DNA from 2 places in the Kitasatospora sp. NPDC018619 genome. Region 1 is predicted to be linked to the other one. Evidence: riboswitches for the same ligand, from Rfam matches in the RefSeq annotation. Region 1 holds a riboswitch; the other holds the start of a gene.

The links. Region 1 has a riboswitch for cobalamin ahead of ACH5AR_RS10605 (ABC transporter substrate-binding protein). Riboswitches for the same ligand answer to the same signal wherever they lie in the genome.
Region 2: it holds a riboswitch for cobalamin, as region 1 does, so the genes downstream of both, ACH5AR_RS12980 (cobalamin biosynthesis protein) here and ACH5AR_RS10605 (ABC transporter substrate-binding protein) in region 1, are expected to answer to the same signal.

Annotation. Positions count from the first base shown of each region.
Region 1 is NZ_JBISAI010000005.1:338,010-342,211, reverse strand. It holds gene ACH5AR_RS10615 (hypothetical protein) at 1-84, opposite strand, end outside; gene ACH5AR_RS10610 (hypothetical protein) at 495-1,655, opposite strand; cobalamin riboswitch at 1,937-2,142, shown strand; gene ACH5AR_RS10605 (ABC transporter substrate-binding protein) at 2,264-3,208, shown strand; gene ACH5AR_RS10600 (FecCD family ABC transporter permease) at 3,205-4,202, shown strand, end outside.
Region 2 is NZ_JBISAI010000007.1:75,313-79,514, forward strand. It holds gene ACH5AR_RS12975 (alpha/beta hydrolase) at 237-1,343, opposite strand; cobalamin riboswitch at 1,657-1,789, shown strand; gene ACH5AR_RS12980 (cobalamin biosynthesis protein) at 1,897-2,889, shown strand; gene ACH5AR_RS12985 (cobyric acid synthase) at 2,886-4,202, shown strand, end outside.

The DNA of each region.
Region 1 (4,202 bases):
GATCCAGGGGATCAACGCGGCTGCGCAGCAGAGCAGTACGGTCGCCGTCCGCCGCCCGGGCGTCGGCTTCTCTTGCGAGGGCATGTCCGTCCTTCGGTAGGTCTGTCGGGTCATCATGTCGGCCTGCTCCTCGCGCCGCGCGCGCGGGGTGCGTCGGCGGGGCGGCGCCCGGGCCGCGGGTCGGGCCGCGGGTCGGGCGGGGCCGTGATCCGGCCGAACCCGCCCGCCCGGGCGCGGGCTCCGGACGGACGGGCCGGGGGGGCCCCCCCGGGGGGGGGGGGCCCCCCCCCCCCCCCCCCGGGCGGCCCCCCCGGCGGCCGGGGCGCGGGCCTGAGCGCCGCCGGGGGGGGGCGGGGGGGGGGGGGGGGGGGGGGCCGCCCCCCCCCCCGGCGGGGGGGGGGGGGGGGGCGGGGGGGGGGGGGGGGCCCCCCCCGGGGGGGGGGCCCCCCCCGGCCCGGTCCTCCGCCGGGATCAGCCCTTCCGGGCCTTCCGGCTCACTTCACCGGCGCGGTGGCGGGCAGGTACGACAGGAAGTCGTGGGCACCGCTCGCGTCGGTCCCGTTCCCGGCGGCGAGCACCCGCCCGTCGACGGTGGGGACCAGCGCGGTGACGGTCGGCGTCGTCGTCAGCGGACCGGCGTACGGCTCCCAGGCCTGGCCGTTCCAGCGCAGCACCCCCTCGTTCGCGGTGTGCGAGACGGCCGCGAACACCTCGGTGCCGCGGTACACGAGCCCGTTGAGGTAGCTGTACCAGCCGTCGGCCGAGACGGTCACCGGCAGGACGCTCCTGGTCCAGGCCGCGCCGTCCCAGTGCAGGGCCACGATGCGGTCCGGCTGGGTCCGGGTGGTCAGGTCGGTCTCCCGGCCGCCGACGAAGACCTCGCCGCCGCGGCTGACCACCCGGGTGTTCGTCAGGCTCCGCGGCGAGGAGTCCGGCACGGCCACCTGCGACCACGCGGTGCCGTCCCAGTGCGCCAGGTAGGGCTGGCAGCGGTCGTTGCCGGTGTCCCTGCACTGCTCGCCGGAGGCCCAGACGTCGTTCTCCGCCGCGGCCGACACCGAGTTGAGGGTGGTGGTCCTCCCGGTCGGCGCCGGCAGCTTGCTGACCGTCCACCTGGTCCCGTTCCACCGGCCCACGGTGGCCGTGTCGGTGCGGTGGTCGTAGTTGGTGGTGGTGGTTCCGACGGACCACGCGCTGGTGGCCGACAGCGCCACCGCGTCCCGGGCGTCGTAGCCCGCCACCGCCGGGCTGGGGCTGCGGTCGACCCAGGCCGTCCCGTCCCAGTGGAAGGCCTGCGCGGCCGTCCCCGACCCGAGGAACCAGGTGTCGCCCGCGCCCGTCCCGGCGACGGTGGGCGTACCGGACAGCTGGGCGGGAAGCTTGAACTGGCTCCAGGTGGTGCCCTTCAGCTGCCACGTCTGCCCGCAGGTCCACGACTCGCCGGACATCGAGCAGTCCCACTGGGTGCTCGCGAACACCGTGTCGGTGCCGACCGCGGCCATCTTCGTGATGCTCCCCTTGGGCGCCAGGGGCAGCTGGCCCCACCCCGAGGCGTCCGTCGCGGCCACCGCCGGCCCGACACCCAGGGACAGCGCGGCTCCGAGCGCCACCGCCGTGGTGGCCAGGGCGCGGTTGATACTCGTGTGTCGATTCATGCCCCGACACCACCGCCCGCCGCTATATTTTCTCCATACCCCCGCCCGGTCGGCGACCCGGATCCCCTCGAACTCCGGCTCCGGCGGCAGGAGTTGGCAAGCCCCGGCCCGCATCGCCCGACCGGCCCGCCCGCGCGCCCCGATCCGACGGCTCCGCCCCCGGACCCACCCGGCCCCGACCACCCGGCGGGCACCGGGCCCCGGCCGTCCCGCCGCCGACCGGCGCAGCGTCCGACCGGTCGCCCCCACCAGGTGGCCGGTACCGGTCCTGACCGCGCCTGGTACCTTTCGATCGCCGTGGTGTTCGGGAAACCGGTCGGAGTCCGGTGCGGCCCTCGCCACTGTTGCCGCGGAGTACCGCGGCCCTCGCTGACCGGCTCCCCCAGCGGTCAGGGCCACTGGGCGGGCTGGAACAGCCGCCCGGGAAGGTCGGTCGCGGCGCGTCGATGCGGAAGCCAGGAGACCGGCCACGGCGCGCCATGTTCCACGAGGGTCTTGGAGAACACGTGCCCAGCGCTCTGCCGTACCCGTTTCCACCCCTGTGCACCGTTCGCCCCGGAGGTCCGGTACGGGCCGGCCGGGCGCTCGCGGTCCTCCTGCTCACCGGTGTGCTCGGAGCCTGTGCGGGCGCCCCCGCGCCCCTCGCGTCCGGCGGGCCGACGGGCGGTGCCGCGCCGGTCAGCCTGGACAACTGCGGGACGACCGTGACGGTCGGCGCGCCGCCCGACCGGCTGGTGACGCTCAACCAGGGGGCGACGGAGGTGGCGCTGGCCCTCGGGCTGGAGGCCCGCATGGCCGGCACCGCCTACCTCGACGACGCCGTCCCGGAGAAGTGGCAGGCGGCCTACGACTCCGTCCCGGTGCTCTCCAGGGACTACCCGACGAAGGAGAAGCTCCTCGCGGCCCGCCCCGACTTCCTGTACGCCTCCTACTCCAGCGCGTTCACCGGCAAGGTCGCGGGCACCCGTGAGGAGCTGCGCGGCCAGGGCATCGCGTCCTACCTGTCCCCGTTCGGCTGCTCGGACAGAAGCCTGGTGCCACCGACGACCTGGTCGGCGGTGTGGGGCGAACTGGACGACGTCGCCCGGGCCTTCGGAGTCCCGGAGCGGGCCGCCGCGATCCGGCGGGAGCAGGAGCAGCAGCTGGCCGGGCTCACGGCGACGGCCGCGGGCAGGGGCCTGAAGGTCCTGTGGTTCGACTCGGACACCAGGGCGCCGTTCGTCGGCGCGGGCCACGGCGGCCCGCAGCTCGTGCTCGACGCCGTGGGGGCCCGCAACGTCTTCGGGGACCTGCCGGGCGGCTGGCAGAACGTGAGCTGGGAGAAGGTCGTCGCGGCGGACCCGGACGCGATCGTGCTCGCGGACGCCGGCTGGGACACCGCCCAGTCCAAGATCGAGTACCTGGAGCACGACCCGGTGCTGAGCGGGCTCACCGCCGTGCGGCGCAAGGCCTTCGTGGTGGTGCCGTTCTCGGAGTCGACCCCGGGCGTGCTGCTCGCCGATGGAGCCGCCCGGGTGTCCGCGGGGCTCGGCCGACTGCGGCCGGCCTCATGACCGCCGCACCCCGCCCGGCCCTGCGCTCCCGTGGTCCGGGCCTGCGGCCTCCCGACCCTGCGCCACGGCCTCCCGGTCCGGGCCTGCGGCGCCGCGGTCCGGGCCGCGCGACGGCGGCCCTGGCCGTCGGGGCGGCCCTGCTGCTGGCCACCGTGCTCCTCGGCCTCACCGTGGGCTCGCACCCCGAACCCGTCCGGACGGTGATCGACGTCGTGGCGCGCCGCCTCGGCCTGGGCGACCCGCAGGTCACCCTGCTGGACGACCGGATCGTCTGGCAGTTGCGGCTGCCCCGGGTCCTGGGCGCGGCGGCCACCGGCGCCGGCCTCGCGGTCTGCGGTGCGGTGCTGCAGACGCTGACCGGGAACGACCTGGCCGATCCCTTCCTGCTCGGGATCTCGGACGGCGCGGCCGCCGGGGCGGTCACCGTGATCGTCCTCGGCGTCGGCGTGTCCGGCGCCGTGGGCACCGGCGCGGTCTCGACGGCGGCCTTCGCCGGTGCGCTGCTCGCCGCCGTCGTCGTCCTGGTGCTGGCCGGTGCCCGCGGCCGGTCGCTGCCGACCGCCCGGACGGTGCTCGCCGGCATCGCGGTGGGTCAGGCCTGCGGGGCGTACACCTCCTTCGTCGTGCTGGTCCTCGGGGACCGCGACGCCGCGCGCGGGGTCATGGAGTGGACGCTGGGCTCGGTCGCCGGCGTGCGCTGGCCCACCGCCGTCTTCCTGGTCGCGGTCGCGCTGGCCGGTGTCACGGTGCTGGCCGCCTCGGCCCGCGACCTGGACGCCTTCGCCTTCGGGGAGACGGCCGCCCGCTCCCTCGGCGTCCACGTCGAGCGCACCCGCTGGGTGCTGATCGCCACCGCCGCGCTGGTGACCGCGTGCCTGGTCGCCCACACCGGTGTCATCGGGTTCCTCGGCCTGGTCGTCCCGCACGTCGTCCGGCTGGTCTGCGGCCCGCGGCACGCCCTGCTGCTGCCCGTCTCGGCCCTGCTGGGCGCCTC
Region 2 (4,202 bases), on a different contig from region 1:
GGGGGGTGCCCGTCGCCGGGGCCCCGGCCGGACCGGCCGTCCGCGCGCCCCCGAAGGAAAGGGGGGAAACGTTCATTCGCGGACGGTTTTCGTGCCCGGTATACGCGGATGGCTTCGCGGCCGGCTTTCGCGGGCGGTCCACGGACGGAAAGCCACCGGGAAAGCACGGCACGGCCCCGCGCGGACCGGCCGGAAATGCCCGCACGGGGAGGGGGGCCGCCACCGGCGGTGCGCCGCTACAACAGCGGCGTGAGCCAGCGCCGGAGGAGTTCGGCGTAGCGGTCGGGGGCGGAGTTCCACAGGGTCGCGTGGTCGGCGCCCGGGAAGGCCTGGAGGCTCACCACGTCCCGGCGGGCGGCGGCCAGTTTCTCGGCGGTGCCGAAGGGCGCGATCCGGTCCTCCCGCCCGGCCAGCAGCAGGGTCGGCACCCGCAGGTCGGTGCCCTCCGCGATGCGGCCGAAGTCGGCGAGGTCCACGCCGGTGCGGCCCTCGGCGGCGAGGGCGCCGAGTTCGGCGGCGACGCCCGGGAAGCCGGCCCGGGCGGCGTCCCGGCGGGCGGAGGCCGACAGGTCGAGCACGGGCGAGTCGAGGACCAGGCCGCGGACGGCGGGCGCCCAGACGGAGCGGGCCACGGTCTGCAGGACGGCGGTCGCGCCGACGGACCAGCCGTACAGGATCACCTTGCCCGCGCCGCTGTCGAGCGCCAGTCGTACCGCCGCCTCGACGTCGCGCCACTCGGTCTCGCCGAAGTGGCTGAGCCCGTCCGGGGAGGCGGGGGCGCCGTGGTCGCCGCGGTAGGTGACGACCAGGGCGGGCAGGCCGAGCCGGTCGAGGACCGGGAGCACCGGGAGGGCCTGTTCGCGGTCGGCTCCGGGGCCGTGCACCAGGACGACCCAGGTCCCGCGCGTGCCGTCCAGCTGCCAGGCCGGCATCGGGCCCAGCTCGCCGTCGGCGGCGGTCTCGGCGAAGGCGAGGCCGAGCGCCTCGGTCGGGTTGCCGCGGTGGACCCGGGGGGTGAAGCGGACCTCGGTGCCGGGGGTGAGGGTGCCGCGGTCGGCGCGCACCAGGCGGCGGGTGACGCCCTGCTCGTCGCCGCCCAGGACCTCCTCGACCACCGCGTGCCCGCCGTCCGCCCACTCGACCGCCCAGCGGCCGGGCCGCAGGCTCTCGGGGGCCCGGGTGAAGGTGACCCGGCCGGGGGCCAGGCCGCGGACCAGCACCGGCCCGGACTCCTGGACGGCGGCCTCCGGACGGACCATCCGCTCGGAGGCCCGGCGGCCCACCACCAGCGCGGCGGCCCCGACCGCGGCGGCCGCCACGACGGCGGCGGTTCCCCAACGCATCTCGCTCCCCGCTCTGTTGCTCACGGATCCGTTGTGCACGGACCGGACGGTGTTCGAGCACCAGTCCACCGGCGCCCGGCCCGCCCGGCCACCGGACTGGGCCGTCCGGGTCACCCGGGCGGCTACCCGGCGGCGCCGGGGGGATGCCGGGGCGGTGCCGAGAGGATGCCCGGCACGGTGCTGAGGGAGCGCCAGGAGCGGTGGGCGGGAGTGCCGGCGCCGCCGGCGCCCGCGTGTGACCAACCCCTCCGTGACCTCGGTTGACTCCCGGTTCGGGCCCGTGATGGGATCCTGGGGCCAAACGGAGGCATGGAGAGGAAGCCGGTGGAAGTCCGGCGCGGTCCCGCCACTGTCACCGGGGAGCACGCTCGGAACATCGCCACGGCGGCCGTCGACGGCCGCTGGAAGGCTCCGGGTGTGCGTTCGACCCGGAAGCCAGGAGACTCTCGCCCCCGTCACGTCGAGCCAGGGCGCGGACCCTGAGTGAGGACACGCACGCGATGCAGGCTGCCCCGCCCCGCCGGACTCCGAGCTGCCGTCCGCCGTGCGGCCGATGACCGCGCGCACGCCCTCCCCCGCCCCGCACCCGCTGGCCCGCGCCGCCGCGTTCGCGCTCGGCGCCGTCGCGGGCCACGCCGCCGACGCCCGCTTCGCCGACCCCCGACGGGGCCACCCGGTGGCCGTCTTCGGCAGCGCCGCGACCCGCCTGGAGCAGCGGCTGTGGCGCGACGACCGCGCCGCCGGGGCCGGGTACACCGCGCTGTGCGTGGGCGCGGTCGCGGCGGGCGCGCTCGCCCTGGACCGCACGGTGGGCCGCCGCCCCCTGGGCCGGGCCGCGCTGGCCGCGGCCGCGACCTGGACGGTGCTCGGCGGCACCTCGCTGACCCGGGAGGCGCGTGCCGTCGGCCGCTCGCTGGCCGCCGGGGACCTCGCGGCCGCCCGGGACCGCCTGCCGCACCTGTGCGGGCGGGACCCGAGCGCGCTGGACGGGCCGCAGATCGCCCGGGCGGTGGTCGAGTCGGTCGCCGAGAACACCGCCGACGCCGTCGTGAACGCGCTGGTCTGGGGCGCCCTGGCCGGCACCCCCGGCCTGCTGGCCTTCCGCGCCGTGAACACCCTGGACGCCATGGTGGGCCACCGCTCGCCCCGCTACGCCCGGTTCGGCTGGGCCTCGGCCCGGCTGGACGACCTGGCGGGCTGGCCGGGCGCCCGGCTGACGGCGCTGCTGACGGTGGCCGCCGCGCCCGAGCCCCGGACGGCCTGGCGGGTCTGGCGGCGCGACGGCTCCGCGCACCCGAGCCCGAACGCCGGCCAGGCCGAGGCGGCCTTCGCCGGCGCGGTGGGCGTCCGGCTGGGCGGGCGGCTGCGGTACGGCGACCGGGTGGAGGACCGGCCCGTGCTGGGCGCGGAGCTGCGGCCGGTGACGGTGGACGACATCGAGCGGGCCTGCGCGCTCTCCCGGCGGGTGGGCGCGCTGGCGCTGGGTACGACGGTCGCGGGGCACGTCCTGCTGCGGGCACTGCTGGGGAAGAGGGGACGGGCATGAGCAACGCGCTGCTGGTCGCGGGGACGACCTCGGACGCGGGCAAGAGCGTGGTGACGGCCGGCATCTGCCGCTGGCTCGCCCGCCGGGGCGTGCGGGTCGCGCCGTTCAAGGCACAGAACATGTCGCTCAACTCCTTCGTCACCGCCGACGGCGCGGAGATCGGCCGCGCCCAGGCGATGCAGGCGCAGGCGGCCCGGGTGGAGCCGGAGGCCGCGATGAACCCGGTGCTGCTGAAGCCGGGCGCGGACGGCCGCAGCCAGGTGGTGCTGCTCGGCCGCCCGGTGGCCGAGGTGGGCGCGCTGGACTACCGCGAGCGCAAGCCCGTCCTGCTGGAGCGCGCCCTGGAGTGCCTGGCGGACCTGCGCCGCCGCTACGACGTGGTGGTCTGCGAGGGCGCGGGCTCGCCCGCCGAGATCAACCTGCGCGACCGCGACATCGCCAACATGGGCCTGGCCACGGCCGCCGCCCTGCCGGTGGTGGTGGTCGGGGACATCGACCGCGGCGGGGTCTTCGCGGCGATGTACGGGACGCTGGCGCTGCTGTCCGCCGAGGACCAGCGGCACGTGGCGGGCTGGTTCGTCAACAAGTTCCGCGGCGACGCACGGCTGCTGGCGCCCGGCCTGGAGATGCTGCACGGGCTGACCGGCCGTCCGGTGCTGGGCACCCTGCCGATGCTGCCCGGGCTCTGGCTGGACGCCGAGGACTCGCTGGACCTGTCCACGGTGGTGGACCGGGCGGACGGGCCCGGGCCGCTCGGCGCGGACGTGCTGCGGGTGGCCGTGGTGCGCTTCCCCCGCCTGTCCAACTTCACCGACGTGGACGCGCTCGCCCAGGAGCCGGGCGTGCTGGTGCGCTGGGCGACCAGGCCCGAGGAGCTGGCCGACGCCGACCTGGTGGTGCTGCCCGGCACCCGGGCCACCGTCGCCGACCTCGCCTGGCTGCGCGAGCGCGGCCTGGCGCCGGCGCTCGCGGCGCGGGCCGCGGCCGGGCTGCCGGTCCTCGGCGTCTGCGGCGGCTACCAGATGCTCGCGCACTCGATCGTGGACGAGGTCGAGTCGAAGGCGGGCGCCGTCGAGGGCCTCGGGCTGCTGCCGACGCACGTGCGGTTCGGCGCCGGGAAGGTGCTGGCGCGGCCGGTCGGCGAGGCGTACGGGCAGCGGGTCGAGGGCTACGAGATCCACCACGGGGTGGTCGCGGTCGAGGGCGGGGAGCCGTTCGTCTCCGACGGCCGCGGGCAGGGCCTGGACGGCTGCCGGGTCGGCTCGGTCTGGGGCACCACCTGGCACGGCGTGCTGGAGAACGACGGGTTCCGC